Linked DNA regions of Pleomorphomonas sp. PLEO. The protein of the gene in region 2 interacts with the protein of the main gene of each other region in a pairwise test. Links are inferred from orthologs where the notes say so. Each region holds a gene or a part of one and is shown on either strand. Other genes may lie near its edges.

Region 1 (15,560 bases), 610 kb from region 2 along the record:
GCCGCCTCGCTCATCGAGCGGATGGAAAAGGAAGGGTTGGTCGGTCCCCCCAACCATGCGGGCAAGCGCGAGATCCTGATGCGCGCCGAGGAAGATTGACGGCGACCATCCGGAACGAGACAAAGGGCGTCTTCCTTGCGCGGGAAGACGCCCTTTTTCATGTGTTCGGTGGTGCCGATGGACCGCATTCTGATCTCCGCCTGCCTGCTCGGCCGGCCAGTCCGTTATGACGGCGCCGGCAAACGGCTCGACGATCCGCGCCTCGAGCGTTGGCAGGCCGAAGGGCGGCTGGTGCCGGTTTGCCCCGAGCTGATGGGTGATCTTTCGGTGCCCCGGCCGGCGGCGGAAATCGTCGGCGGCTCCGGCGCGGATGTGCTGGCGGGACGGGCTCGCGTCGTAACTGTCACGGGAGAGGATGTTACGGCCGCCTTCGTTGCCGGTGCTGAGGCGGCGCTCGAGTACGCCCGTCGCAGTGGCTGCGTTTATGCGCTCCTCATCGACCGCAGCCCGTCCTGTGGCAGTCTCAGTATCTATGACGGCAGCTTCTCAGGCCGGCGACTGGAGGGAGCCGGTGTCACCGCCGCGCTTCTCGCGGCACACGGCATCGGCGTTTTCGCCGATCACGACATCGATCGTCTTGCCAAGATCGTCGACGTCGGCTTGTTGAGGGAACCCGACGCGGGGTGAGGGCGTTGTCTCTTCCGCCGGCCGTACGGCCGGATCGGACTTCCTGACGGAGACCCCCATGGCAGACAGCATCCTCGTTCTCGGCGCCACCGGCACCATCGGCCAGTTGGTCGTGTCCGAATTGGTGGCAAAAGGCGAAATCGTCAAGGCGGCCTCCCTGGACGGGCAAACGCACCCGGAAGCTGAGGTCCTGCGGTTCGATTTTCGTGATCCGTCCAGCATCGCTCCGCTATTCGAGGGGGTCGACCGCGTCTTTGTTCTGATGCCGTCGGCACCGCTCGACGTTATCGCCGCGTTGATGCCGGTGATGCGGCACGTGGTCGACCGTAAAATCAAGGCGGTTCTGCTGTCCACCATCGCCGCCGATGTTTCCGAGGACAATCCCTATCGCCGTCTCGAATTGGTTCTGGAAAACTCCGGTCTTCCTTTCGTCATCCTTCGGGCCAACTGGTTCGCCGACAACTTCCGGACTGTCTGGAAGGACGATGTCAGCAAGGGCGAACTGGCGCTGCCGACCGACGAGGGGCTGATCAGCTTTGTCGATGGTCGTGACGTGGCCGCCGCCGCTGCCGCTGCGCTGACCAGTTCAGACTTCGATGGTCAGACGCTGGTCCTCACCGGTCCCGCGGCTCTTCCGTTGTCGCGCGCGGCGGAAGTCATGAGCCACGTTACGGGCCGGCGTGTCACCTTCCGGCCGATCTCCATCGCTGATTACGAAGCGCGCCTAGTGGCGGAGGAGATTCCCGAACAGCAAATTGCCGAGCGGGTCGCCGAGTTCGATACGATCCGCGACGGTAAGGCATCGATCGTTAGCCCTGCCATCGAGAAGATGACCGGCCGTCCGCCTCGCTTCTTTGAAACCTTCGTCAAGGATCACGCGACCGACTTCGTTGGTGTCTGATCTTGTTGTGGGATTTCATCGATCCTGTCGCGGTCTGACGGAAAACGCCGGCCTCGGCATTCCAAAGCATTGACCCTAGGGACCGTTTCTGATGATGGTCATGCCGTAAGTTTTTCGCGCGGTCGCGTGCTCTTGGCACCGTTGACCCGCGACAGGCGTGGATCTGAACAGAAGACGAGACGATGGCGACCGAGCGATACAATGCGCGCGAAGCGGAAACGCGCTGGCAGAAGGCCTGGACCGAGGCCAGGGTGTTCGAGGCGAAGAACGACGATTCGCGTCCCAAGTATTACGTGCTCGAGATGTTCCCCTATCCGTCCGGCCGCATCCACATGGGGCACGTGCGCAACTACACCATGGGTGACGTGGTCGCTCGCTACAAACGGGCCAAGGGTTTCAACGTCCTGCATCCCATGGGTTGGGACGCCTTTGGCATGCCTGCCGAAAATGCGGCGATGAAGGGCCATATTCATCCCAAGACATGGACGTACGAGAACATCGCCACCATGCGTGGCCAGTTGAAAAGCATGGGCCTGTCGCTCGACTGGAGTCGCGAGTTCGCGACCTGCGACGAGGATTACTATACGCAGCAGCAAAAGCTGTTCCTCGACTTCATGAAGGCCGACCTCGTCGACCGTAAGAAGTCCAAGGTCAACTGGGACCCTGTCGACATGACTGTGCTCGCCAACGAGCAGGTGATCGACGGGCGTGGCTGGCGTTCCGGCGCTTTGGTCGAACAGCGTGAGCTGACGCAGTGGTTCCTGAAGATCTCCGACTATTCCGATGAGCTGCTGTCGGCTCTCGACTCGCTCGACCGCTGGCCGGAAAAAGTCCGGACCATGCAGAAGAACTGGATTGGCCGGTCGGAAGGCTTGAGGGTTCGGTTCGAGATCGACGGTCCGGCGGTCGCCGACGAGTCGACCATCGAGGTGTTCACCACGCGTCCCGACACGCTGTTCGGCATGAGCTTCCTGGCTCTTTCCGCCGATCATCCGGTGGCGAAAGCGTTTGCCGACAAGGATCCGGCGGTTGCCGCTTTCTGTGAGGAGTGCCTGCGTATCGGCACCTCGGCGGCGGCGCTCGAGACGGCCGAGAAAAAGGGCCTTGCAACCGGCCTGTCCGTGAAGCACCCCTTCAACGGTCAGAGCTACCCGGTGTACATCGCCAATTTCGTGCTGATGGATTACGGCACCGGCGCCATCTTCGGCTGTCCGGCCCACGATCAGCGCGACCTTGATTTCGCTCGCAAATACGGCTTGACCGTTACGCCCGTTGTTCTGCCCGAAGGTGCCGACCCCGCCGCTTTCGCGGTGGGCGACGTCGCCTATACCGACGATGGCAAACTGTTCAACTCCGACTTCCTTGATGGCATGGACGTGGAAGCGGCCAAGAACCTGGTGGCGAGTAAACTCGAAGCGACGACGCTGCATGGTGCGCCTTCGGCCAAGCGGCAGGTGAACTATCGCTTGCGTGACTGGGGTATTTCGCGCCAGCGCTATTGGGGCTGCCCCATCCCGGTCATCCACTGCGAGGACTGCGGTGTGGTGCCTGTGCCGGCCAAGGATCTGCCGGTTCGCTTGCCGGAGGATGTCGAGTTCGACCGTCCCGGCAATCCACTCGACCGGCATCCGACCTTTACCAAATGCGTCTGTCCCGAGTGCGGCAAGCCGGCTCGGCGCGAGACCGATACCATGGACACCTTCGTTGACTCGTCCTGGTATTACAGCCGGTTCACCGAGCCGCGCGCTCAGACGCCGACCGTGCCGGAAGTGGTCAATTCCTGGCTGCCGGTCGACCAGTATATTGGCGGCATCGAACACGCCATTCTGCATCTGCTTTATTCGCGCTTCTTCACCCGCGCGATGAAGAAGTGCGGTCACGTCGGGTTCGACGAGCCCTTCCGTGGCCTGTTTACCCAGGGAATGGTGGTGCATGAGACCTATCAGTCGGAAAGCGGCGAATGGCTGTCGCCGGCTGATATCGAAATCGTCGAGGAGGCTAGCGCCCGCAAGGCGCGACTGATCGGCTCGGGTGCGCCGGTCAAGATCGGCCCGATCGAGAAGATGTCGAAGTCGAAGAAGAATACTGTCGACCCCACCGATATCATCGACAGCTTCGGTGCCGATACCGCCCGCTGGTTCATGTTGTCCGACAGCCCGCCGGAGCGCGATGTCGAGTGGACCGAGGCTGGGGCTCAGGGCACCGCCCGCTTCCTGCAGCGCGTCTGGCGCATCGTATCCGAGGCCTCCGAACTGGTCCCGATCGCCGAGCGGGCCGAAGGCGGCGACAGGTTGGCGCTGTCTCTGCGCAAGGCGGCGCACAAAGCTCTGGCCGCCGTTGAGGAGAATGTCGAGGGTCTGCGCTTCAACGTTGCGTTGGCCAAGATCTACGAGTTGGTCAACACGTTGGCCGGAGCGCTTACCAATGATAAGGCGCTGCTGGCCACCGATGGCGCCGCCGCGACCGCTTTGGTCGAGGCAACCGGTCTGCTCGTCCGCATGATGGCACCGATGACACCGCATCTTGCCGAGGAAAGCTGGGCAGCGCTCGGCCACGACGGATTGGTGGCGCTTGCCGATTGGCCGACCGTCGACCAAGCTCTGCTGGTCGAGGACGAGGTGACGCTGCCGGTGCAGGTCAACGGCAAGAAGCGCGCCGACATTACCGTGGCACGCACTGCCACGCCCGCCGAGGTGGAAGCCGAGGTGTTGAAGCTCGAAGCCGTGATAAAGGCGCTCGACGGCAAGAGCCCGAAGAAGGTCATCGTCGTCGCCCAGAGGATCGTCAATGTGGTCGTCTGATCTCCTTCGCCGCGGCGCCCTAGTATTAGCGGCCGGCGCTCTTCTCGCTGCCTGTCAGGTGCGCCCCGTTTACGCGCCGATCGGCTCGCCCGCGGCGGGTGGTAAACCGGCAATGGTGACGGAACTCGCTTCGATTGCCATCGACACGCAGACCGATCGCGTGCCGCAGGCTCTGATGAATGAGCTAATCTTCCAGCTGCGTGGCGGCAGCGCGCTGGTGGCACCCAAGTATCGCCTGCATCTCGTCCTGACGACAGGCGTCTCGGAGCTCGCCATTCGTGCCAGCGAAGATATCGCGGTGGCCAAACTGGTGTCGCTTACGACGACTTACACGCTGACCGAGATCGCTACTGGCCGGGTGGTTACATCGGACAATATCTACACCACCTCTCCCTTCGACGTCACATCGCAGCGTTATGCCAACGTTCGAGCACAGCAGGATGCCGAGGAGCGAGCGGCGCGGGCAGCGGCGGCCGACATTCGCTTGCGTTTGTCGTCGGCGCTGATCGGCAAGGGCTGAGGCAATGGTGGCGGCGCGCGCTCAGGAGGCCGATCGCCTCGTTGCGCGGCCGCCGCAGGATGTTGTGTTCTATCTGGTCTATGGGCCGGATACCGGGCTTGTTTCCGAGCGCGCCAGAACCATCGCCGCTGCCTTTTCGGACCCCAGCGATCCCTTCGCCTTGGTTCGCATCGAAGCCTCCGAACTGACGGCCAACCCGACGCGGCTCGCCGACGAGGCCTATGCGGTGTCGATGTTCTCGAGCCGACGGGCAATCCTTTTGCGTGACGGTGGAGGACGCGCGGATCTCGCCAGCCGCTTCCGGGCGCTGTTCAAGCAGCCCCCGCCTGATACTGCGATCGTCGTCGAGGCGGGCGATCTCAAGAAATCCAGCCCACTCAGGGTTCTGTTCGAGCAGGAAAGCCGGGCGTATGCGATCCCCTGTTTTGCCGATGACGAACGGTCGATCGGGGCGCTGATCGATGAAGAGGCAAGAGCGGCCGGCCTTTCCATCGCGTCGGAGGCTCGGGCGCTTCTGGTCTCGCTTCTAGGCGGCGATCGGTTGATGACGCGTGGCGAGATTCAGAAGCTCTGCCTGCACGCTCATGGAACCGGCACTATTACTCTTTCCGATGTCGAGGCCTTGATCGGCGACAGCTCAACCTTCGCCATTGACGAGGTGATTGACGCCGCGGCTGGTGGCGCTCTGACGGTGCTGGTCGAAGGGTTGGCCAAGGCGCGGGCCGAGGGTATCGATGCCGGCCAGATCGTCGGCGCGGCGCTTCGCCATTTCATGCTGCTCGACGAATTACGCGCCGCCGTCGATTCCGGCGTGGCCCCGGCCGATGCGGTCAATGGCGCCCGGCCGCCGGTGTTCTTCAAGCGCAAGGGCAAGGTGGAGGCCGCGCTTGGCCTGTGGCCGCCGGCTCGGCTCGCCAGGGCGGTTATCGTTCTGGGCGAAGCGGCGCGCGACGCTCGTCTCAATGCGTCGCTTGCCGCCGATATTGTCGGCGAGACACTGTTGACGCTGGCGCGCGCCGCCGATCAAGCCGCCGGCCGGCGGCGCCGATAAAGCCTCAAGCCGGACCGACATCTCCGAAAACGTCCACGACGCGCATGTATTGCCGCCGCCGGTGCAGTGGGGCCACGGCCGGCAACTCGTCGAGTGGTCGCCAGCGCCACTCGAGAAATTCCGGCGGCTCGTCGGTGTGGGCCGCCATGACCGTGATCTCGTCGTCTTTGCCGGTAAAGCGGAAGGCCGCCCAACGCTGACGCTGGCCACGGAAGGGGTGGAGCTTGTGAATTTTGGCGCCGCGAACGGGGAAGTCGTAGCTCCACCATTCGTCGGTCACGGCTATAAGGTCTGCGTTCTTGACGCCGGTCTCTTCCCAAAGTTCACGGCGTGCCGCCGCGATGATATCCTCGCCGGGGTCTATTCCGCCCTGCGGCAGCGACCAATCGGCGCCTTCGGTGAAAATCTCCGGATCCGGCCAGCCGAAGGGATTGGAGTAGGCTCTGCCGGCGAACACCAGCCCTTCGGCATTGAATAAGCAAATGCCGACATTCGGTCGATAGGGAAGGTCCGGCGAAAGCGGATCGCGCTCGGACGGGTCCGGCGGGGTTAGGGCGGCGGGGATACGGGCGCTCATGAAGGCACCGCCAGACCGGCGAAGGCTGCGGCAACCTTCTCGTAGATCGGCCGCTTGAAGGCAACGACGAGGCCTGGCACCTCGGACAGCGGCTTCCAGCCCCAGCGAGAGAACTCAGCCGGATGCGCGCCGCCTCCCGGTCTGTCGATGTCAATTTCGCCGTCATCGCCGAGAAAGCGGAAGGCGAACCACTTCTGTGTCTGGCCTCGCCACTTTCGTTGAAAGCGCCCCGTGGCCAGTTCATCGGGAACGTCGTAGCGATACCACTCCGGCGCCTCACCCAAGAGCTCGACCGAGTTTACCGAGGTCTCTTCCCAAAGTTCCCGGCGGGCGGCGTCGAGCGGCGTTTCGCCGTCGTCTATGCCACCCTGAGGCATTTGCCAGGGGGCTGAGTCGGACGCACCTTCAAGGTCGGCGCGATGGCCCACGAAGACCAGGCCTGCGCGGTTGATCAATACGGCTCCGGCACAGGGGCGGTAGGGAAGGTCGGCTCGGGAGGTCATGAATTGTCTCAATTCTGGTGGGGAACGGCAGTGATCGGTACCAGCGTAATGCCGCGCCCATCGAGACCGCTTGTCCAGCTGACAAGCGCCTTCAGCGTCGCTGGCCGGGCGCTGGCGACACCGACGGCGAGGCCGCGTGTGCGAGCGATCTGCTCGAGCTGTGCGAGACGGCTGGTGATCTCGTTCGGCGTCGGCACGGCGTCGATGACCAGGTCGGCTCGGGCAAAGGTGGTCTTGAATTTGCCGGCCGACTGTTCGGCAACGCTGCGCGGCGAGCTGCCGTCATCAAGATAGAGCAGCCCGCGTAGCGCGATCTCCTGCATCACCGGGTCGAGGGCGTCGGCTTCGGACGTGAAGCGGGCACCCATGTAATTGACCACGCCGACATAGGTCGTGAGACGCCCCATTACCCGATGCAGGTTCTCGATGTTCTGACGCGCATCCTTGCTGACGAGCAGCGTATTTTCGCCGGGGTCGTTATCAGGATAATCGAAAGGCTCCAGCGGTACTTGCAGCAGGAGTTCGTGGCCGTCCTGCCGTGCCTTGGCGGTCCAGCGGTCGAGGCTGGCGCCATAGGGAGCGAAGCCCAGCGTAACCTCGGGCGGCAGCTTGGCGAGGGCATCCTGCGTTCCGGTTTGGCTGAGGCCAAGATCACCGACGACGATTGCAATTTTCGGAGAGGCGCCGACGACGCTGGGTACGGGGCGGGCATAGGCGTCGACAGGCTTGCGACCGTCGGCGGCGACGCGCGGCAGCGGACCGAAAGGTGATGTCTCGGTGAGAGCGGCATCGGCCTCGACGGGTAGGGCCATATGCGTTTGTGTAGCGGAGGGGCTCTCGACGGCCGCTCCGGCCTCGGGCTTGCTCTCGGACGGCGGCGGCAACAGCTCGCCGGTGCCTGACTTCACACCTACCGTGGCGATGTCGGCGCGAGCATACGCGGTGTCGGAGGTTTCGATTTTGGTCCGCGCATAGGGCTCGCCACCAAGCGGGTCGTTGACGACCATCAGCCAGACGGTGAGCCCGGCAAAGAGGCACGCCGTGATGACCGCGGCGATGGCGCCGACCGGCACACGAAACCTTCGGCCTCCGGTACCGCCGAAGCCGAGGGGATTGGTCAGGTCGTTCATGGCACGTGGCATCCGGCTACTGGCGACCGCCCTGATTCGGTCCTCGCGAGCTTAGTTCAATCCGTGGCGTTGCGGTATGCCACTGAAACGTAACGGGCCGGAGATGAACTCCGGCCCGGCATCTTTCGGCTATTTGCCCGCTCAGTTGGCGACGGGGTCGTCGCCCTTAGGCGGGAAGGCGGCGTTGGCCTGCAACCCGCGCAGCAGGTCGAGCGCCAGATTGAGCTGCTTGTCGTTCTTGGGGTCGGGCGGCACGTAGGCTTGACTGCCGGACGCCTCGGTGCCCTCGGTCTCGCTCTTGAGATGTCCCTTCAGCGACGCCTCGCCCTTGGTCTCGGTCACTTGATCCTTGAGATCCTCCGGCAGATCCTGCAGCACCTCAATGTCAGGGTGGATACCCTTGGCCTGGATCGAGTTGCCCGACGGCGTGTAGTAGCGCGCCGTGGTCAGGCGGATAGCGCCATTCGAGCCCAGCGGGATAATAGTCTGGACCGACCCCTTGCCGAAGGACCGCGTGCCGAGGATTGTCGCCCGGCGATGGTCCTGAAGCGCGCCGGCGACGATTTCCGATGCCGAAGCGGAGCCGCCGTTGATCAGCACGATCAGCGGCTTGTCACCGACCAGCTCGCCAGCCTTGGCGGCATAGCGGCGCGTATCGCCATCGTGGCGGCCGCGCGTGGAGACGATCTCACCCTTGTCGAGGAAGGCGTCGGAGACGGCGATCGCCTGATCGAGCAGGCCACCTGGGTCGTTGCGCAGATCGAGCACATAACCCTTGAGCTTGTCGGCGGGGATGGCGGCGTCAATCTTGTCGATGGCGGTCTTGAGGCCGTCGAAGGTCTGGGCCGTGAACTGGGAGATGCGGACATAGCCGACATCGTCCTTCACCTCGTAGCGTACCGACTGCATCTTGATGACGTCGCGAACGATCTTGACGTCGAAAGGCTTGTCGGTGCCGCGCACCACGGTGAGGGTGATCGACGAGTTGATCGGCCCACGCATCTTGTCGACGGCGTCGTTGAGGGTAAGGCCCTTCACGTCAGTGCCATCGATGGCGGTGATCAAATCACCGGCACGGATACCTGCCTTGGTGGCGGGCGTATCGTCGATCGGCGTCACCACCTTGACGACGCCATCTTCCATGGTGACCTCGATGCCGAGTCCGCCGAACTCGCCCTTGGTCTGAACCTGCATGTCCTGATAGCTCTTGGCATTCATGTAGCTCGAATGTGGGTCGAGCGACGTCAGCATGCCGTTGATCGCGGCCTCAATCAGGGCCGGTTCGTCAGGTTCCTCGACATAGTCGGAGCGGATACGCTCGAACACGTCGCCAAACAGGTTTAGCTGGCGATAGGTATCGACGCCGGCAGCTACGGCCGACCCGAAGCCGGGCAGACGGTGCTCGAGGGTCAGGGTAGTAACGCCGGCGCCAAGTACGGCGCCCGCTGCGAGTAGCGACAGTTTTCTGATCATCCGCTGACCTTCCGATCCTGCGATGCGACCCACCAGGGGGAGGGATCGACCGAAGTTCCACCTTTGCGAAATTCGACGTAAAGCACGGGCTGCGTGACGCTGGCATCCAAAGCGGCGGCGCTGGCCAGCCTCTGGTTTCCCATGACACCGACGGGCTCGCCCGTCAAAACAAATTGGTCCAGCTGGACGTCGATCCGTTCCATGCCGGCAAGCACGATATGATAGTCGTCGCCTGCATCAAGTATCAAGAGCTGTCCGTAAGAGCGAAACGGTCCGGCATAAACGACGCGGCCGTCGGCCGGCGACACCACGCGGGCACCGGCCCGGGTGGCGATCGATTGGCCCTGCGAGGCACCACCAAGGCCATTGTCGTCGCCAAAGGACTGCAGGTTGACGCCGCGTACGGGCAGGATCACTCGTCCCTTGGCGTCTGCGAAGGCGATGGCCGGCCCGAGGCGGCCACCAACGCTCGGCGCCGATGCCGTGGAAGGTGGCGATTCGGTGTGGGCTGCTGGCAGCGCCTTCTTCATGCCGGAGATCAGCTCTTCCAGGCTGCGGGCGTTTTTCGCCAATTCCTCAGCTCTCGCCTTCTCGGTCGCCAAGTCGACAGAGCGTGCTTCGCTTTCCGTTTTTTTCTTGTCGATGAGTAATGCCAAGCGCTGCCGTTCCTCGGCAATGGCGGCGGCATCAGCCCTGAGGCGGTCACGTTCGGCGGCGGCGCGCGTTCTTTCTGCCACCAGGGCATCGAGATCGGATTGCAGCGCTTCCGCCTCAAGACGGATCTCTGGGAGTACGGCACCGACGATGACCGCCGAGCGCACGGCTTTAAGGGCGTCTTCTGGGCTGACGACAAGCGCTGGAGGTGGCTGGCGGCCTATGCGCTGCGCGGTGGAGAGCACGGCGATCAATACGTCGCGTCGGGCCGATAACGAGGCGCGGATGCGCGATTCGTTGTCGGCGCCGCGAGCGAGGCGTTCCTCGCTATCGGTGATTGATTGCTCCAACGCCTGAACACGGGCAGCCGAGGTGACGAGCTGATCGCTGAGCGCCTGCTGATCACGCGAGAGGCCGGCAATTTCGGCTGCTATCTCCGCCTGCTTTTCCGCCGAAAGCTCCATGGAGCTGCGAAGCTTGGCCAGTTCCTGATCTTTTAGCGCGCGTTCGGCCGCGATGTGGTCGGCGTCGACGGCGCTGTCGGATACGGAGGCTGGCCGAACAGCGCTCGTCGCCGGGGCAAAGGCAGTCGCCTCGGGTGGCAAGCCCTCCTGCGCGGCGACATAGCAAGGCATCGCCGCGATTATCGCAGCGATGGTGAGGCGGCGGACTCCGGGACGTCGCGTTTCGGGCGGCATGGACGATGAGCTGTCCGGTACGGTGCGGTCGAGCGGCCGAACCTATCGGTCTTTCCATTAACGCTTCGTCAACCAAAGGGCGATGATGACGAGATGCGGGACGGATCAGGGCCGATGATAGGGATGGCCGCTCAGGATGGTTACGGCACGATAGATCTGCTCTGCGGCGAGAATGCGGACGATTTGATGCGGCCAAGTCAGCCGGCCAAATGAAATGCGGTGGCCAGCGCGCGACAGGAGCTCCTGTCCGTGGCCATCCGGTCCGCCGATCAGCAGAATGGTGTTCGGTGTGCCGCGGTCGCGTGCCTCGCCCAGCATTTCGGCGAATCGCTCCGAGGTCGGCGAATCGCCTCGCTCGTCGAGGGCGATGAGCAAGGCTCCCGGCGGCAAATCGGCGAGAAGCTCGCGTGCTTCCTCCTCTTTGCGCTGCAAGGCCTCGCGTGCGCGGCTCTCGACGATTTCTCGGGCGGTGACAGAAGAAAAGCCGATGGCTCGACCGGCTTTGTCAGCACGATCGAGATAGCGGTCGGCAAGCTCGCGCTCAGGGCCGGCCTTCAGTTTTCCAACAGCGTGAATGGCGATGCGCATAAGTCTCTTCTTAGTCGGGCGCACGCGCCGTACCGGCGGGGCCAGCGGCCCCGCGCGTCGGGGTCATGAGAAGCTTCCGAGCCATTTCCGGACTATCCGCGCCTTCGAAAAGTCTACAGCTTTCCAAGCGGATCGTTCCAGCTCGGGTATCCACTTTTCTGGGTGGATACCTCAACGGCGGCCGGTAGCGGGCTCCGGGTCGGGCGCCCAAATCTTCTCAAGATGATAGAACTCGCGCACTTCCGGGCGGAAGACGTGGACGATGACCGAGTCCGCGTCAATCAATACCCAGTCGCAGGCCGGCTGACCCTCGATGGCGACGGCGCCGAAGCCGGCATCCTTCAGGTCCTTGGCCAAATGGTCGGCGATGGCGCCGACATGGCGAGTGGAGCGACCCGTGCAGATCACCATGTGATCGGCGATCGGCGTCTTGGCGGCAACGTCGATATCAACGACGGCCTCGGCCTTGGCGTCGTCAAGGCTGGCGAGAATCGTATCGAGCAGGGATCGCGGAAGAGGAGTGGCATCGCCGGAGAACGCAGCGACGTCGGCAAAGGAGTTGGCGCTGAAGGCGCCCTCGGTGAAAGGCATGCTCAGGGGTGCACCTCGTGAAATGGTCCGCGACAGCCGGCCCCATGCCGACAACCGCCGATGATTGAAAGGATGAACCTTGACGGTGACGTTTTCAAGATCAGGCTGGACCAATGGCTAAGCTGGTTTGGCGCAGGGCGGTCGATGACAGCGGCACCTTGACGCCGGCGATGAATATCCAGGCGGGGGGGGCAAGGCTTGGCAGCAAGAGGCCGTCACACTCGGCGACGCGCGCGCCGGCAAAAGTACGGGCGGCCGGTGAGGCCAGCGCCGCGAAGGTGGCTCCGGGGCGGTCGATGACCGCGATCGGCACCGTTTGGGCGATCTCGCGCCAGCCGCCCCAGCGGTGGAACGTCGCCCAGTTGTCGGCACCGATGACCAGCACGAAACGAACATCTGGTCTGAGCGCTTTCAGCCGCCGGATGAGGTCGACTGTATAGCGCGTTCCGAGTCGCGCCTCGAGGTCGGTGACGACCGCGCGCGGGTGGTTGGCGACCCGCCGCACGGCTGCCAGCCGTTGGCCGACATCCGGTAGGCCGTCCATCGACTTCAAGGGGTTGCCAGGGCTGACCAGCCACCAGATGCGATCGAGCCCAAGTCTTTGAAGTGCCAGCCGCGCCACGTGGGCATGGCCTCGGTGTGGCGGATTGAAGGAACCACCATACAGGCCAATGCGCATGCCCGGGAATGTGACGGGGAGGCGGGGTGTCGTCACGGTCGCGTCTGGCCGCTGCCGCGCACGCGGTACTTGAACGAGGTCAACTGCTCGACGCCGACCGGGCCACGGGCGTGCATCTTTCCGGTGGCAATGCCAATCTCGGCGCCCATACCGAATTCGCCACCGTCGGCGAACTGCGTCGAAGCGTTGTGCAGCACGATGGCTGAGTCGACACGGGCAAAGAAGCGGGCGGCCGCCGTTTCGTCAGCCGTGATGATGCTGTCGGTGTGATGCGAGCCGTAGGTTTCGATGTGCTCGATGGCGGCGTCGATGCCGTCGACCAGTGCCACCGAAATGATCGGCGCCAGATATTCCGTCGACCAATCGGCTTCGGTTACCGGCACGGCTGCCGGGAAGCGGGCGCGAATTTCCTCAGTTGCCCGGATTTCGCAGCCGCGCTCGTGAAGCGCCTTGAGAATTGGCAGGAGGTGCGTATCAGCCACAGCGCGGTCGACGAGCAGAGTCTCGGCCGAGCCGCAGACGCCGACGCGCCGAAGCTTGGCGTTGACGGTCACGGTGACGGCCATGTCGAGGTCGGCGGCCCGATCGACATAGATATGGCAGATGCCCTCGAGATGGGCGAACACCGGCACCCGCGCTTCGGCCTGGACGCGGGCGACCAGGCTCTTGCCGCCACGCGGAACGATGACGTCGATCGACCCGCTGAGGCCGGTCAGCATCTCGCCCACGGCGGCGCGGTCCTTGATCGGCACCAACTGGATGGCATCCTCGGGCAGGCCGGCCGTCCGGAGACCGGCGACGAGCGCGACAAGGATCGCCTGCGACGAGCGAAGCGAATCGGAGCCGCAGCGCAGGATGGCGGCGTTGCCGGCCATCAGGCAGAGGGCGCCGGCGTCGGCGGTGACGTTGGGCCGGCTTTCGAAAATGATCCCGATGACGCCGAGCGGCGTTGCAACGCGCTCAATGGCGAGGCCGTTCGGCCGCGTCCAGGCGGCGAGCACACGGCCGACCGGATCGGGCAGGGCAGCGATTTCCTCCAGCGCCTTGGCGATGGCCTCGACGCGAGCGGGATCCAGCGTGCCGCGATCAAGGAAGGAGGCGGCAACGCCATTTTCCTTCATGGCCGCGACATCGATGGCGTTGGCCTTGAGGATGTCGGCTTCGCGGGCACGAACCTCTATGGCCATAGCGGTCAGCGCCGCCGCCTTTTCTTGTGTTGAGGCGCGGGCAAGGCGACGGGCGGCGACGCGCGCGCGCCGGCCAATATCGGCCATCAGGTCGTGAACGGAAACGTCGGTCAATGCAGTCATGGTCAGTCTCCGAGGTCGCCCTTTAGCACGAGGTCGTCGCGATGGATCATTTCGCTGCGGCCGGGTGCGCCGAGGATATCTTCGATTACCGTCGAGTTCTGGCCGCGAATGCGCCGTGCATCGACGGCATCATAAGCGACGAGGCCACGGGCCAGCTCGACACCGGCTTCATCGACAACGATCACCGTGTCGCCGCGATGGAAATCTCCATCGACCCGGGTCACGCCGGGTGGCAGCAGGCTGCGCCCCTGTTTCAGCGCCCGGACGGCGCCGGCGTCGATCGTCAGAACGCCGGGCGCGTCGATGTGACCGACGATCCAGGCCTTGCGGGCGGTGACCGGGTTGGCTTCGGCTCGGAATAGCGAGTGTGGCCCACCGGCGTCGACACGGGAGAGCGGCGCCGCCACTTTGCCGGAGGCAATGATCATAGCCGTGCCGGCGACTGTGGCGATCTTGCCGGCGTCGATCTTGGTCTTCATTCCACCGCGCGACAATTCGGAAGCCGCGCCGCCGGCCATGGCTTCGATCTCCGGTGTGATGCGGTCGATCACAGGGATCAGAGAAGCGTTGGGGTCGACCTGAGGCGGCGCCGTATAGAGACCATCGATGTCGGACAAAAGCACCAAGAGATCAGCGCCCATCATGGCGGCGACACGGGCGGCTAGCCGATCATTGTCGCCATAGCGGATCTCGGTGGTGGCTACCGTGTCGTTTTCATTGATGACCGGCACGGCGCCGAGCTTCAAGAGCTTGCCGAGGGTGGCACGGCCGTTGAGATAGCGGCGTCGCTCCTCGGTATCGCCCAGGGTCAACAGAATCTGGCCGGCGGTAATGCCGTAATCGCCGAGCACTTCGGCCCAGGCTTTCGCCAGCGCAATCTGTCCGACAGCGGCGGCGGCCTGGCTGTCCTCGAGTTTCAGCTTGCCCTTCGGCAACTTCAAGACGCCGCGACCCATAGCGATGGCGCCTGAAGAAACCAGAAGCACGCTGGCGCCACCGGCCCTGAGACGGGCGACATCGGCGGCGACGCTCTCCATCCAGCCGCGCTTCAGCGTGCCGGAGCGGCCCTCGACGAGCAGTGCCGAGCCGATCTTGATGACGACGCTGCGGTAACCGGAGAGCGGTCCGGTGAAAGCCTCAATAGTCGTCATCATCGTCTCTGTCGTCATCGCTATCGCGGGAAAGGGGCTGCCAAATGCGCGTGGCGGTGGCCGGTCGCGATTCCTCATTGTCGGCGCGGCCGGCTTCGACCGCTGTTGCCATGGCGCGCAGCACCGCCTCGACGCCTGTGCCTGTGATGGCGGACAGGAGAATGGGCGTCGCCTTGGCGGCTCGCTTCAGCTTCTTCGCCTTGGCGGAGAGTTCGTCCTCCGGCACCAGCTCGCACTTGGACAAGG
Region 2 (15,353 bases):
GTGACAGGGCAAGGATTTTGGCGAGAGCCAGCTTGACGCAGTTGACTGAAACGGCCCCGGCGATCACATCGAAGGAGTGGCCGCGCAGCAGGCGGGCGAGCTGCAACACGGCGCCTATATGACCTTTGCCGACTTCGATTGTGGAAACGGCTGGATCGACACCGTCGTCGGCCACTTTCTCGTCGAAAGCGAAGGTAACATGGTGGCCGCGTGCCGCTAGACCGCTAGCAAGGATAGCCCAGACTCGCTCGGCGCCACCGCCGCCGGAGGCGCGGGTATAGAGAAGAACATGGAGCTTGCGCATTTCGCCTCCAGAGCGGCGGGAGCCTGCATGAAGGTAGCCTTGGAACACTCCTAGGACCAAGCGGGAAATGAGTGTCGGCTCCCCAGAACCGTCCCGCCGTCCTCGCCAAGATGGCCGGGATCGGCTATCGAGATGCGACTTTCGTCGATCCCGCTGGAGCTCCGTTTGTCCGCTAAGTCTCTCGCCCACCGCGCCGCCGGTTCCACCGTCGGCCTCGGCATCTTCATGATGTTCTTCGGCGACTTCATGTTCGCCGTCAATGACGTCATGGGCAAGTGGTTGGCTGGAACCTTTTCGGCCGGACAAATCGTCTTGGTGCGATCGCTCGCCGCGCTCCTGGTGCTCGCTCCGCTTCTTCTGAAAGGCGGCGCACCGGAACTCGTTCGGCTCGAGCGGCCAGGAATACAGGTGTCACGTGTGGCGCTGGCCACAGCCGAGATCGTGTTTTTCTATATGGCCATCCGCTTCCTGCCGCTCGCCGACGTCATGACGTTCTATCTCGCCGGGCCGATCTATGTTGCCGCGGTATCGCCGTGGCTGCTCGGCGAGCAGGTGAGCAAGCGCCAATGGTTGGCCATCGCCATCGGGTTTGCCGGGGTCATCTTCGTGCTGCGCCCGGGCGCGGGCAGCCTATCGCTCGCCTCGCTCATCTCCATTGCCGGCTCGCTTTGCTACGCCATGATGGTGGTGCAAAGCCGCCAGCTTCGGGGCACGCCCGACCGGGTGCTGGTGTTCTGGCAGACTGTCGGCGCGCTTGCGGTCGGCGCCGTCCTGGCGCCCTTCGACTGGGTCATGCCGAACCTTGTAGACCTCGTCATGCTGGCTGCTCTCGGCATCATCTCGATGACCGCCCACCTCTGCATAGCCCGCTCGGTCAAGCTGGCGCCGGCTGCCGTGGTCGCGCCAATTCAGTATTCGCTGCTGCTGTGGGCCATTTTATTCGGATGGCTGGTGTTCGGTGATCGACCGCGGCCATCAATGCTGGTTGGCGCCGCTGTCATCGTCATCGCCGGCCTGATGGTGGTGGGCGGACGTGGCAACCGTAACGCCACAACAGAAGGTCGTGACTGAAACCCTGTCGATCTTCGCCGAATGTCGCTATGATTCGCTTCAGATGTGTTCAGATGTTTCAGGAGGTTGTCTTCATGCGGTTTTCGGTTCCCGTCCTAACAGCGTTGGTTGTCGGGCTGCCGGTTCTCGCCACCCCCGGCCTTGCTGCGGATTGCAGCGCCAAGGGCGACGGCTTCGGCACATGGCTCGCCGGCTATTCGAAGACACTGGTCGACGCCGGTCTTCCCACTGATACGGTGCAATCGGCCCTCGCCGGCATCGCCTTCGATCCGGCAGTGATCAAGAAGGATCGGGGACAGGGCGTCTTCTCGCAGACCTTCACCGAGTTTGCCGGCCGCATGGTCAATAAGAATCGCCTGACGGTTGGTGCTCAGAAGATCAAGACCAATGCCGACCTGTTCGCTCGTATCCAGGCGCAATTCGGAGTGCCGGCCGAGGTGATCGTCGCGGTTTGGGGACTCGAGAGCGACTTTGGCGCCAATACCGGCGATTTCCCGACCCTGCAGTCGCTGGCGACCTTGGCCTATGACTGCCGCCGCCCCGTCATGTTCCAGAACGAGTTGCTAGACGCCCTCCAGATCGTGGCGCGCGGGGATCTTGCGCCCTCGGAAATGAAGGGCGCCTGGGCGGGCGAGCTTGGCCAGACGCAGTTCCTGCCCTCCAATTACCTTCGCTACGCCGTCGACTTCGACGGCGACGGCCGCCGCAACCTCATCAAGAGCGCACCGGACGTACTGGGTTCGACAGCCAACTACCTCCATTCGCTCGGTTGGCTGCCTGGGCAGCCTTGGCTTGTCGAGGTCAACATTCCCTCCAGCTTGCCGTGGGATCAGGCCGATCTGCCGATCAAGAAGCCGGTCGGCGAATGGCAGGCAATGGGTGTTCGGGCTGCGAACGGCTCCATTCCCGACGGATTGGCAGCGCTCTACCTGCCGATGGGCCGCTTCGGGCCGGCCTTCCTCGCCTACCATAACTTCGACGTCTATCTCGGCTGGAACGAGTCGCTGGTCTACTCGACGACCGCCGCCTATTTCGCAACCAGACTTGCCGGCGCGCCCCCGGTCGGTGCCGGCAACGGCAATGTTGAAGCGCTCGGTGCCTCCGACATCGCCTTCATTCAGGGCGCGCTCACGGCTCAGGGCTTCGACGCCGGCCCCAAGGATGGCAAGCTCGGCCAGCAGACGCGCGAAGCGGTGCGAGCCTTCCAACAGAAAGCCGGTCTGCCGGTCGACGGCTGGCCGGATTCGGCTTTGCTCCAGGCGCTCAGGTGACGTCGATACCAGTGCGCTGGTCGTCGCCGCTTCCCATCGACGCGGTGCTTGACGATATCCAAGCATCGCTCGACGGCAACCCGCGCCTCGTTCTTGTCGCCGCCCCAGGCGCCGGCAAGACGACGCGGGTGCCCCTTGCCCTTCTCGGAGCTCCGTGGCGGCGGCGTAAGTTGCTGGTCGTCGAGCCCCGCCGCCTCGCCGCTCGCGCCGCGGCGGCGCGCATGGCCGCCAGCCTCGACGAAGACGTCGGGCAGACGGTCGGCTACCGGGTTCGTATGGATTCGAAAGTATCGGCGAAGACGGTGATCGAGGTGATCACCGAGGGCGTGTTCACGCGGATGGTGGTCGAGGATCCACTGCTCGATGGGGTGTCGGCAGTCCTTTTCGACGAGTTCCACGAACGCTCGCTGGATGGCGACCTTGGTCTCGCGCTCGCCCTCGACGGCGCGACACTGAGGGAGGACCTGCGAATCGTCGTGATGAGCGCCACGCTCGATGGTGGTCGTGTAGCGAGCCTTCTGGGCGGCGCGCCGGTCATCGAAAGTGCCGGCCGCGCCTTTCCGGTAGAGACGCGGCACGTCGACCGCGATCCCCTCGCGCGCTTCGAGGACCAGATGGCGGAGGTGGCGCTCCAGGCACTCCGCGAGGAAGAAGGGTCCGCGCTGGTCTTCCTGCCAGGGCAGGCGGAAATTCGCCGTGTCGCCGAGCGGCTCGACGGACGTCTGCCAGCAGGCGTTCGCCTCGCCCCGCTCTACGGCGCTTTGACGAGTGGCGAACAGGATTTCGCCATCCGACCCTGCAGGTCTCCGGAGCGCAAGGTCGTGCTTGCCACGGCCATCGCCGAGACGTCGCTGACCATCGACGGCGTGCGCCTCGTCATCGACGGCGGCCTTGCCCGCGTACCCAAATACGAACCGGACACCGGCCTGACACGGCTCGAAACAGTGCGCGTCTCTCGCGCGTCGGCCGATCAGAGGCGCGGTCGTGCCGGCCGCACCGAGCCCGGTGTTTGCTGGCGCCTTTGGAGCGAAGGACAGACGGCGGCGCTTCAGCCTTATTCGACACCGGAGATCCTGGAAGCCGACCTCAGCCAACTCGTGCTCGACCTTGCGGCCGTTGGCATTCGCGATACGGCCACTCTCGCCTTTCTCGATCCACCTCCCAAGCCGGCGTGGAACGAAGCCGTGGAATTGCTCCGTGAGCTTGAGGCGATCGATGACGCGGGACGCATCACCGCCGAGGGCAAGGCGCTCGCCCGCCTGCCGCTGCCGCCGCGCCTTGCCCATATGATCCACCGCGCAGCGGACTTCGGCGCGACGCGGCTCGCCGCGGACATTGCCGTAATCCTGACAGAACAGGGACTCGGCGGCGAGTCCACCGATCTCGCCGACCGCCTGATGCGTTTCCGCGCCGATCGCGGTCAACGGGCTACCGACGCGCGGGCGATGGCAGCAAGATGGGCCAAGCTGGCGGCAGGAAGCGCTATCGCCGAAGCGCCGTCGCCGTCACCCGGCGCCATCCTTGCCCTCGCCTATCCCGACCGGATCGCCGAGGCACGCGGTCAGCGCGGCGCCTTTCGCCTGGCGAGCGGCCGTGGTGGCTTGGTCGAAGACTACGATCGACTGGCGAAGGAAGACTATATCGTCGTCGCCGATCTCTCGGGCAAAGCCGAGCGGGCGCGTATCCGGCTCGCGGCCGCCATTTCCCGCGACGAGGTCGAGACGCTTTTTGCCGAGCGGATAGTCGCTGAAACTTCCGTCCTGTTCGATTCCACGGCACGCGCTGTCCGCGCCCGCCGCGTCCGGCGGCTCGGAGCGGTGAAACTCGCCGAGGAGCCAATTGCCGCGCCGACCGGCCCAGAGACGAGTGCCGCGCTCCTGGCTGGCGTCAGCCGGACCGGCGTCGACCGCCTCGGCTGGTCGAAAGAGCAGCGGCGGCTCAGGGAGCGGGCTGGATTTCTCAACCGAACGGTGGGTGAGCCATGGCCGGATCTCACAGATGCCGCCCTGGCCGACAGGCTCAATGATTGGCTCGGGCCGTTCGTCGACGGTCTGACGCGACTCGACGAGATCGACGCAGCGCTGCTCGGCGCGGCCATCGACCGGCTTCTTCCCTTCGGGCTTCGGCAGGAAATGGATCGGCTGATGCCCAGCCATTTCGAAGCGCCGACCGGCAGCCGCGTGCCCGTCGACTATGGCGCCGACGGCGGGCCGGCCATCGAGATCCGGGTACAGGAACTGTTCGGTCTCGACCGTCACCCCGCGATTGCCGGTGGTCGAGTGCCGCTGACGCTGGTGCTGACCTCACCGGCCCACCGGCCGATTCAGACGACCAAGGACCTGCCCGGCTTCTGGCGTGGCTCGTGGAAAGACGTGGCGAAGGACCTTCGGGGGCGCTATCCGAAACACCCTTGGCCGGACGATCCGCTTGCTGCCGAACCGACCCGCCGCGCCAAGCCACGTGGCACCTGACGAACGCACATCCAGCGTGCCGTCGACATCCTCAGGCGGCACCAGAGAACAAGCCGGCCGCCCGGATCTCCAGCGCGGCGCGATCACCGATGCGGGGTGGCTCACGATCGGCCGGGGTCAGAGCTTCAATGACCGTGTCGGTCCCGTCGGCGCGGAAACCGACACGACGCGACGAGCCGGAGCGGTGCAACGATACCACCGTTGCCCAGAGGCCGTCGCCATCGCGGCGGAAGGCGACATGCTCGGGCCGAACGTAGAGCTTGGCCGGTCCGTCGAACAGAAGCGGTGGCAGCTTGGGAATAGTCACTTCCTGCTGGCCGACATAGGGACGGCCTTTGGTGATGTGGATATCGAGGCGGACCGATTCGCCGATGAAGTCGAAGACAAAGGGCGTCGCCGGCCGGTCATAGACGTCCTCGGGCGTACCTTCCTGCTCGATCCCGCCCGCGCTCATGACGACGACGCGGTCGGCGAGATCGAGCGCTTCTTCCTGGTCATGGGTCACGAACAGCGTGGTGTGACCGGTACGGTCGTGGAATTCCCTCAGCCACAGGCGCAGTTCCTTGCGGACCTTGGCGTCCAAGGCCCCGAACGGTTCATCGAGCAGGAGAACGCGCGGCTCAACCGCGAGCGCCCGGGCCAGCGCCACCCGCTGGCGCTGGCCGCCGGACAGCTGGCTCGGATAACGGCCGCCGTAATTTGGCAACTGAATCAGCGCGAGCAGTTCCTCGACCTTGGCCCGGATGGCCGCCGCCGTTGGCCGCGTCCGGCGTGGCCGCACCCTCAAGCCATAGGAGATATTGTCGGCGATGGTGAGATGCTTGAAGAGCGCATAGTGCTGGAAGACGAAGCCGATCTGCCGTTCCTGGACGCTTTTGAAGCTAGCGTCCTCACCGCCGAACAAGACCTGTCCGCCCGATGGAATCTCGAGCCCGGCGACGCAACGCAGCAGCGTCGTCTTTCCCGAGCCGGACGGGCCGAGCAACGCCAGAAGTTCACCGGAGGCGACCTTGAGATCGACGCCGTGCAGAGCCGCCGTCGTGCCGAAGGTCTTCGTGAGGTTGCGAATGTCGAGTTCCATCGGAGGCTCCGTCAGTGGCGGTGACCAGCGGCGAGATCGCTGGCATAGCGATGCTCCAGCCAGGACTTGATGCCGAGCGTCACCAGCGCCAGGGCGGCGAGCAGCGAGGCAACGGCGAAGGCGGCGACGAACTGATACTCGTTGTAGAGGATCTCTATGTGCAACGGCATGGTGTTGGTGTAGCCGCGGATGTGCCCAGAGACCACGGATACTGCCCCGAACTCACCCATGGCGCGGGCGTTACAGAGCAGCACGCCATAAAGCAGCGCCCATTTGACGTTGGGCAGCGTCACCGTCCAGAACATGCGGAAGCCGGAGGCGCCTAACGTCAGCGCCGCCTCTTCGTCGGTATTGCCCAGTTCCTCCATCAGCGGGATCAGCTCGCGGGCGATGAAGGGAAAGGTGACAAAGATCGTCGCCATGACAATGCCCGGCAGGGCGAAAATGATCTGAATGCCGGCTGACTGCAGCAGGCCGCCAAAGAGGCCGTGGCTGGCATAGAGCAGCACGTAGACGAGGCCGGCAACCACCGGCGACACAGAAAAGGGCAGGTCGATCAGCGTCACCAAAAAGGTCTTGCCGCGAAAATCGAACTTGGCGATCGCCCAGGCAGCGGAAACGCCAAAGACGAGATTGGCCGGCACGGCGATGACGGCCACCACCAGCGTCAGGATGATGGCGTCGAAGGCGGCCGGATCGGCGAATGCCTGAAGAAAGGCACCGGTCCCTTTCCGGAAAGCCTCCATGAAAACCGTGATGAGCGGCAACAGCAGGAACAGGCCGAGAAAGCCCACCGCCAGCGCGATCAGCAGGCGCCTGACCCACGGCGCCTCCTCGGTCGGCAATCGGCGGCGCGGCGGACTGGCAACCACCGATCCGGCGACGGCCGTTTCTTCAAGCGATGCGGCGAGCGCGACGGAACTGTCAGACATGACCATACCTCGCGCGCGCCCGGGCTTGGATCAAATTGATGACGAGAAGGGTTGCGAAACTGACCGTCAGCATGATGGCGGCAACGGCCGTGGCGCCGGCATAGTTGAACTCTTCAAGCTTGATGATGATGAGCAGCGGCGCGATTTCCGAGACATAGGGAATATTGCCGGCGATGAAGATCACCGATCCATATTCACCGACCGCCCGGGCGAAGGCCAGCGCGAAACCGGTCAGAATGGCCGGACTTAACACCGGCAGCACCACCGAGGCGATGGTTCTGAGCCGACCGGCGCCAAGCGTCGCGGCGGCCTCTTCAAGTTCGCGATCAACCTCGGCGAGCACCGGTTGCACCGTGCGGACGATGAACGGCAGACCGACGAAGACCAGCGCCAGAAAGATACCGAATGGCGTGAAGGCGATCTTGAGACCGACAATGGCCGCGATGGAGCCGATCCAGCCTTTCGGGGCATAAAGCGCGGTCAAGGCGATACCGGCCACCGCCGTCGGCAAGGCGAAGGGCAGATCGATGATGGCATCGAAGAAGCGGCGACCTGGGAAGTCGTAGCGCACCAGCACCCATGCGATCAGCAGACCGAAGGGCACGTTGAAGGCCGCCGCCGCGAAGCTGGTCACGAAAGACAGCCTCAGCGCCGACAGCGTGCGGCCGTCGAGCGCCAAGGCAATTATCTCATGTGCCCCCAGCGAAGAAGCCCGGAAAAGCAGGGCGCCAAGTGGAAGGAGCACGATCACCGACAGATACAGGATCGTGAAGGTGATGGTCAGGCGAAAGCCCGGCAGGACGCTCGGCTTGACGAAGAGCACGTTCGGGGTCATCGGCCTCGCTTTCGGAGGAAGCCGGCGGACGGGGGGTACCCGGTCCGCCGGCGGCAAGGTCTCGTTCTGTCAAAGGAAAGAGAAATCCAGGCGGCGCCGTTGCAATCCACATGGCAATCCCTCCACTCATCGGCACCGGCGAGAACGGCCGGCAATGTCGGTCATTGTGCAGGCTTGTAGATCTGGTCAAACACGCCGCCATCGCCGAAATGATAGGGCTGCGCCTTGGCCCAGCCGCCGAACAGCGGATCATCGATGCTGACCAGCTTCAGCTGAGGGATCGACTTCAGAAGCGCGGGATCGACCAGGTTCGGCTCGGACGGGCGATAGTGATACTTGGCAGCGAGCGTCTGCCCCTCGGCCGAGTAGAGATACTCGAGATAGGCGCGCGCCTCCTTCTCGGTGCCGTTGGTCTTGGCGTTGCCCTCGACAACGGCGACCGGCGGCTCTGCCAGGATCGACTGCGGGGGTATCACGATGTCGAATTTGTCGGCGCCGAATTCGTCGAGCGCCAGGAAAGCCTCGTTCTCCCAGGCGAGCAGCACATCGCCCAACTCGCGCTGTGCAAAAGTAACGGTCGATCCACGCGCACCAGTGTCGAGCACCGGCACATGCTTGTAGAGGGTCGCGACGTAATCGCGAATCTTCGCCTCGTCACCGCCATACTGGCCAGCGGCCCAGGCCCAGGCGGCAAGGTAGTTCCAGCGCGCTCCTCCCGAGGTCTTCGGGTTGGGGGTGATCACTTCGATGCCGTCCTTGACGAGGTCACCCCAGTCATGGATGCCCTTGGGGTTCCCCTTGCGAACCAGGAAGACGATGGTCGAAGTGTACGGGGCGGAATTGTGCGGCAGCTTGCCACGCCAATCGGCCGGGATTTTGCCTGTCTTCTCGACGATGGCGTTGATGTCGCTTTCGAGCGCCAGCGTCACCACATCGGCCGGCAGCCCATCGATGACGGCGCGCGCCTGTTTGCCCGAGCCGCCGTGAGAGGCGCGAATGGCGATATCCTCGCCCGTCTCGGCCTTCCAATGCGCCGCGAAGGCCGCATTGTAGGCCTCGTAGAACTCGCGCGTCGGATCGTATGAAACGTTGGTCAGCGTCACCGCCATGGCGGGAGCGGCGAGGACGAGCGGTGCCGCGACCACGGCGGCGAACAGTCCCAGAAGTTTCGAGCCTCTCATGCGTCCAGTCTCCAGCCTTAAGCGATGATGTTCATCGCGCCTATCCGGGAGCTTCGGCAGCTGTTGGCCCCTAAGGCCTCCCGACAGGCTGAAATCCTAAAAGGACAGCTTCAATTGGCAAGAGATACCATTCCCTCCGAAATGGTCGATTTGTAAAATTTCATTTCATTATTGTCGCCGATTACGCGACTCGAGGCAACATGCTTCCGAGAAGCCATGGCTTTGCGGTGGGATTTTCCTTTGCCATCAGCGGCGAACCAAGTCGCGGACGCGATGGATGACCTCCGCGAGCAAAGCAGCAAGCGGCTTCTCCGGCTGCTGTCTCAGCAAAGACAGCGACGGATAGCGAGGCGTCTTTTCCCCCTCCAGCCGCCAGACCCAACTGGCCGCGGCGGGAAGCAGTGCAACGCCCGGCCGTCCGAGCGCGCCAGCCAGGCGAAGCGACAGACCGTCGATGGCGATAATGGCATCGATCCGGCTGATCAGAGCGGCGCAGTCGACCCGAGCGTCGACGCCGGCCTCGAAATCGGGGCCGGGATGCTCGATGCGGACCGGTGGATCGGCGACCTCCCAGCCGGACGGCGTTGACGAGCGGGCAAGCATGGTCGATGGCACCCGCTCGAGAGCGACAAAGCGCAGGTCACCGATACCGGCGAGCGGCGCGAGATCGTCGAGCCGAAGACCGCCGCCCCAGACAAGGCCAATGGCCGGCTTGCCACGGCCGAGGTCCAGCCGCGCGCTCCAGCGGTCCGCGAGCATTGGCTCGGCGGCGAGCAGTGAGCCGGTTGGGACGAAGCTGCCGGCGGTGAGCCCAAGGCGATGTGGCAGGCCGACGAGCGGCGCAGCGGCGCCAGCGGCCCTAACCCAATCGCCGACATCATCGTTGTCAGCAACGACGTGGCCGACGCCCTCGATCGACGAAGCGAGGCGAACGAAAGGCTTCGGCGCCACCAGCACGAGGTAGGCGGCCAATGACCGGGCAAGCGGCAACACGGACGCGAAGGTGATGAGGTCAAGCGGATCGGGGCCGGTCCAAACGAGGAGCGGACGATCAAGCGGAGCCCCATCCCACACCGGCAGCCGGGCCGCCCAGGGCGGACAAGTGGCCACCCCATCAAGGTCGGCAAAGCCGCCGGCCATGTCACCGAGCGACAAGAGCGCCGCCGCTCGGTCGGCATGCGGACGAGATTCGCCTGTCCGCCGGAAAGCCTCGACCGCCGCCAGCGGGCGACCGGCAGCGACCAGGGCCGAACCGAGGCCGCTCAGGGCATGCGGCTCGGCCGGGTCAAGCCGCAACGCCGCATCGAAAGCCGAAACCGCGCCGTCGGCATCGCCGGCGGCAAGGCGCGCCACGCCGAGGCGGGCGGCGAGGCGCGCGTCGAGCGGTTTGGCGGCACGGGCTCGTTCGAAGGCAGCCGCGGCTTCCGGCAAGCGAGAGGTCGCGGCAAGCGCCTCGCCAAGCGCGGCGGCGATATCGGCGCGGCCGGGCTCGGTGCGATCGGCACGCGTCAGGAATATGACGGCGCGCGCATGATCGCCATTGGCACGGGCGGCGGTGGCGGCCCCCAGCATGGCCGGCACATGGTCCGGCGCCCGCACGAGAGCCACCTCATAGAGGGCGACCGCCTCGATCCATTTGTGAGTGGCTTCGGCAGCGGCGGCACGGGCCAGCAGTTGATCAACGACCGTTTCTGTCACGACGCCGGCCTTTCGGGAAGGAGACCGCGCAGGACACCGACGAGGTCGCCACCCCGTTGCACGAAGCGGGCTTCGGGATACCAGAGCGTACCGCCCTCCCCCGCCCAAAGCCAGTCGGCCGAGGATGGATCGATCACGACTGTCGGCCGGCCAAGGGTGGCGGCAAGATGGGCGGTAGCCGAGACGGGAGCAATCACCGCATCGAGCGCCGCCATCGCCGCCGCCATTTCGACGAAGCCGCCAAGCCGATCGCCCAGCGGTTCGACAACGAGTCCATTCGGCAGCACGGCGAGCGAAGCCCGGCCAGCGCGGCGATCAAGGGCGAACAGGCGGATGCCCTGGAGGTCGGCAAGCGGGGCGAGAAGCGAGGCGTCCGCGGCGTTCCGCCAATAAAGGCCGATAGCAGTCCGGCCGTCGCCGCCGAAGAATTGCCGCCAAGCATCAATTCGCAAGGGATCTGGCCGGAAAAGGGCGGGTGGCGGCAGGCTTGTCCGTTCGGTGCCGAACACATGCGGCAGGCTTCGAAGCGGCACCTCCAGATCGTAGGGCGGCAGACGCCGCCCCTGCTCGACCACCGTGACCTGACCGCCAAGATCAAGCCGGCGGAACAGATCGGTAAGAGCCGGGCGCACCTCAAGAACGAGCCGAGGCCCATTCGCCATGAACTGCGGCAGGAAGCGGGCAAAGGCGATGTCCAGCCCAAGATCGCGTTCGCCATGAACGAGCAGCGTTCGATCGCGAATATCCTCGCCAGTCCAGCGAGCTGCTGAAAAACGTCGCGGCAATAGTTCGGCAGCTTGCCAGCGTATCTCCGAGCGAGCAAAGCCACGCTGGTAGTCGCCGGCCATCAGCAGCGCCTCCGCTTCGTCCATCAAGAGCTCGGGGTCGGTCGGCGCCAGCGCCACGGCGCGACCATAACAACCGAGAGCCTCAACCGTGCGACCAAGCGCCACCAGAGCCTTGCCAACAGTACGATGGGCACGAGCGAGGTCGGGCCGGAGTTCGACTGCCCGCTCGGCATGGGCAAGCGCCTCTTCGAGGCGACCATCGAGCCGTTCGGCATCCGAGAGTTCGACGAGCCGCTCGGCGGTCGGCGCCTCGGCCACCAGCGCGGCAAGAAGGCTTCCAGCTCGCTCGCGTTCGCCGATCCGCAGAAGGGCCGAGGCGAGTTTCTCCCGCAGTTCCGGCTCGGCGGTCCCGGCGGCAATGGCGTCGCCCAGCAGCAGGACGGCGCGATGATCGTCGCGGCTGGCGAGCGCGGCGAGACCGGCGCGCGCGAGCGCCGCCACCGGCCGCGGGAAGAACTCATCGCCTTCTAAAGAAGCGTCGATGGCCGGCGCTGGGTCGGCACGGAAAGGAACGGCACGGTCGCCGGCCGCGAAGGCGGCAAGTGCCACGACGAGGCGGGAAAGTCGGTCGGATTCTCCCTCCCCGGGACGGTGGCGAAAAAGGCGCGTGGCCGGGAACCAGGGCGTTCGACCGTCTTTTTCCAGCCAGAGCCAATCATCGCGGTCCGGGCCGATGACAAAGGCGGGGCGACCGAGGGCGCCGGCCAATACGGCGATTGGGCTACCCGCGAGCGCGACTACGGCGTCAATATTCGGAAGGGCGGCGGCAATCTTGTCGAGCTCCGACTGACCGATGGCAAGCGGCCATGCATTTGGCAGGCGCGCTGTGGCCCCAGCGTCGAGGGCGACGAAGGTGACCCCGGGCAGCGCGGCGAGCAGCGCCATATCGACCGAAGTAGCCAGACCGTCGAGCGCCAAGCCGACACGGAAACCTTCGAGATGGGCGAATGTCCGTGCCACGTTAGTCACGGCAACCGGATCGGATGCGAGATAGCGGCGCGGCGCCGGCAACCCATCCATGGTGAGGCCAAACAGAGCCGGCAGGCTCATCACGCGGAGGGCGAAGTCACTACCCTGCGCCTTGCCCATGCCGTCGATCCCGTCGGCGTAGGCCAGCAAAGGCGCCAGTTCGTCCGCGCCATCGACGCGAACGGTTGTCGCGCCCGCCGCCTTGAGCATGGGAGCAAAGCGCAGGAAACGTAACAGCACCCCCGCGTCGCCTTCGGCAGCAAGGATCACATCTCGACCGGCGAGGTCGGCGAGGGCTGGAAGAGCCCGCGCTTCGCCATGCCGGCACTCAAATTCGACAAGGCCGGTGGCAAAGTCGCCAGAGGCCAACAGCAGTTCGCCGAGAAAGGCGCGGGTGGCTGGGGACGAGCGGCGAGCAACGAGACGACGCAGGACGTCGATCGCCTCACGGGTGCGGCCGACTGTGGCGAGGGCGCGAGCAAATTCCATTGCCGCTTCGGTGTGACTACCGTCGCGGGCCACGGCAGACCCAAGGAAATGCAGGGCAAGCCCAGTCTCGCCGGCCGTTGCCGCGAGACGCCCGAGACCGAGGCGGGCGTCGGCGCCATCTTGAACAATGACAGCCCGTTCGAAAGCGCGGGCAGCGGCGCGGGTATCGCCAAGCTTCCTCAGTGCCTCTCCCCAAGCCACAAGCAGATCGGTCCGGTGGGGCGCCGTCTTTACCGCCTGTCGGAGGGCAAACTCCGCTCTGGGCTGGTCACCGAGTTCGATGAGAGCGGCGGCGCGTGCCATCAGCGCATCAATGGAGGACGGATCAATGCTGGATGCCTGCTCGGCGTGCTGGAGCGCCGAGGCGGGGTTGCCCCGCTCGAGGTCGCGGCGGGCGGCAAGGAGCAGCAGCGGAGCATGGCGCGAGCCGATGGAAAGCCCGGCGTCAAGCACTCGATTGGCATCGGCCACCTCGCCAACGCGGAACAATAGCCCAGCAAGCCGCGCCCAAGCCTCCGGGACCGCCGGGGCGAGCGCCACCAGGCGCGCGGCAAATGGCAGAGCGGCACGGGCGGCGGCGGCGCCATCGACCCCCTCGGCGGCGGCGGCGAGCCGGTTGAGGGCAGCGACGACGGATAACCCCGGCGTGGCGAGCGCCTTTGCCTCCGATGTCAATGCATTAGCGACACCCAGCCAGTCCGCTCCTTCAGCGCGAAACAGGCGCGCGCCAGGATACCAGCGACTGAACTGACCTTGGCATCCCCACATCCAATGCGGCGCATCGTCGAGCAGCAGCCACAATGGCGCACCGGCAACGCCAGCGGCATGGGCCACCGGACCATCGGTTGCCACAACGAGGTCGAGGCCGGCGAGTGTGGCGGGATTGAACTCGACCACCTGGCCGCCGAGCTTCCTGGCCGCCGCCTGATCAAGTGCCACCAGGCGGAAGGCGGGAAAGGCTTGGCGAAGCACCGGTATGACGCTCTCCGCTGTCATCTCGGTCCCCCTGCCCCATGGCGACGCGCCCAAGGCGAGCCCAATAGCCATCCCTTTGTGTTGCAACGGCAACAAGATGGGCGGCGGCACGTCGTCCGGCGAAAGGCCAAGCACACATGGCGCGGAGGCAAGCGGCAAGATGAGATCATGCGGCGGCAGCGAGGCAACACCGACGAGTGGCACGCCGCCAAAAGCGGGGGCGAAGGGCGAAAGCCATTCCAGTTGCTCAGCGGGAACCGCCAGCGTCAGCGACAATACGCGAGCGGCAAGTTTCGGCAAGAAACGGGCAAAGGCGAGCGTGTCGCACTCGTCCTCCTCGGCGAGCACGACGACGCGAGCCGCTGGCGATCGCGCGCCGTTCCAGCGCGGCCGGTCGGATGGTGCTAACAAGGGGCGGCGCTCAAAATCGGCGAAACCTTCCGCCCAGTTCCCATCGGCGAGCGCAAGCCGCGCCGCGTCCAGGCGAGAGGATGTCGCGGCATCCAGTGCCCGTGTCTGGCGGTCCTCATCGATCGTCAGGTCTTCGTCCAGTTTAAGCTCCAGATGCCACCGCCGTTGGTTCAAGCCCTCTCCATGGAGCGAACAGCCTGATTCGGGGAACATTATATCCGCTCCCGCCCGTCCCCAGACGGCAGTGACGACACCAGCCGACGCGTTCGTGCCACAGTACGGCCTCGTTTCAACGTTCCTTAACAAGCCGATCCCTATGCTCACCTTCCCGCCTTTTTCCGGCCGGACGGCTGGAATCCAGGACTGACCCAATGACCGACATCGCTGATAATACCGCCCAGAAGACCTCGAAGGCCTTCGTCCTGCCCGCCGTCGACAGCGATTATCTCCTGTCGGACTCGATGCGCGGCGTCCGCTTCATGCTGGAGTATTCCAAAGCAGAGCAGACCCTGAAGGCTTGGGGCATTCGTTCGACGCTCGTGGTATTCGGTTCGGCCCGCGTCCATGAAAACGGCGATCCTTTGCATAATCGCTGGTATGGGACGGCACGCGAATTCGGCCGCATTGCCTCCGAGCGCGGCGGCGCCGTCAATCGCACCGACGGCTTCTTCGACAATGTCATCGCGACCGGCGGCGGCCCAGGCATCATGGAGGCTGCCAATCGTGGCGCCCGCGACGCCGGTGCGCCCACCATCGGCTTCAACATTACCTTGCCGCACGAGCAGGAACCCAACGCCTATACGACGCCGCAGCTCAC

What was found.
Region 1: the proteins of AB6N07_RS00180 (region 2) and AB6N07_RS02830 interact in binary tests that used the Escherichia coli proteins (3 or more experiments, as listed by UniProt). The link is inferred for Pleomorphomonas sp. PLEO from one-to-one orthologs.

What each region holds. Positions count from the first base shown.
Region 1 is NZ_CP166625.1:639,691-655,250, forward strand. Bases 12,025-15,016 are described here. They hold AB6N07_RS02830 (glutamate-5-semialdehyde dehydrogenase), read right to left. Parts: upstream 14,164-15,016; coding sequence 12,886-14,163; downstream 12,025-12,885. Other genes in these bases: rsfS (ribosome silencing factor), read right to left, coding at 12,025-12,174; AB6N07_RS02825 (nicotinate-nucleotide adenylyltransferase), read right to left, coding at 12,275-12,889; proB (glutamate 5-kinase), read right to left, coding at 14,166-15,016. Outside these bases: AB6N07_RS02760 (DNA translocase FtsK), read left to right, coding at 1-99; AB6N07_RS02765 (DUF523 domain-containing protein), read left to right, coding at 178-687; AB6N07_RS02770 (NAD(P)H-binding protein), read left to right, coding at 746-1,588; leuS (leucine--tRNA ligase), read left to right, coding at 1,771-4,389; LPS assembly lipoprotein LptE, read left to right, coding at 4,376-4,909; holA (DNA polymerase III subunit delta), read left to right, coding at 4,914-5,960; AB6N07_RS02790 (RNA pyrophosphohydrolase), read right to left, coding at 5,965-6,537; AB6N07_RS02795 (RNA pyrophosphohydrolase), read right to left, coding at 6,534-7,040; AB6N07_RS02800 (divergent polysaccharide deacetylase family protein), read right to left, coding at 7,049-8,170; AB6N07_RS02805 (S41 family peptidase), read right to left, coding at 8,312-9,643; AB6N07_RS02810 (murein hydrolase activator EnvC), read right to left, coding at 9,640-10,995; 23S rRNA (pseudouridine(1915)-N(3))-methyltransferase RlmH, read right to left, coding at 11,101-11,583; more of rsfS, read right to left, coding at 11,755-12,024; more of proB, read right to left, coding at 15,017-15,314; GTPase ObgE, read right to left, coding at 15,301-15,560. UniProt on the Escherichia coli protein: Catalyzes the NADPH-dependent reduction of L-glutamate 5-phosphate into L-glutamate 5-semialdehyde and phosphate. The product spontaneously undergoes cyclization to form 1-pyrroline-5-carboxylate.
Region 2 is NZ_CP166625.1:37,457-52,809, forward strand. What follows is about bases 4,174-6,958. They hold AB6N07_RS00180 (sulfate/molybdate ABC transporter ATP-binding protein), read right to left. Parts: upstream 6,199-6,958; coding sequence 5,149-6,198; downstream 4,174-5,148. Other genes in these bases: hrpB (ATP-dependent helicase HrpB), read left to right, coding at 4,174-5,117; cysW (sulfate ABC transporter permease subunit CysW), read right to left, coding at 6,210-6,958. In the rest of the region: AB6N07_RS00160 (glycosyltransferase), read right to left, coding at 1-304; AB6N07_RS00165 (DMT family transporter), read left to right, coding at 470-1,375; AB6N07_RS00170 (lytic murein transglycosylase), read left to right, coding at 1,450-2,646; more of hrpB, read left to right, coding at 2,643-4,173; more of cysW, read right to left, coding at 6,959-7,130; sulfate ABC transporter permease subunit CysT, read right to left, coding at 7,123-7,965; AB6N07_RS00195 (sulfate ABC transporter substrate-binding protein), read right to left, coding at 8,127-9,146; AB6N07_RS00200 (tetratricopeptide repeat protein), read right to left, coding at 9,393-10,844; AB6N07_RS00205 (tetratricopeptide repeat protein), read right to left, coding at 10,841-14,710; AB6N07_RS00210 (LOG family protein), read left to right, coding at 14,908-15,353. UniProt on the Escherichia coli protein: Part of the ABC transporter complex CysAWTP involved in sulfate/thiosulfate import. Responsible for energy coupling to the transport system.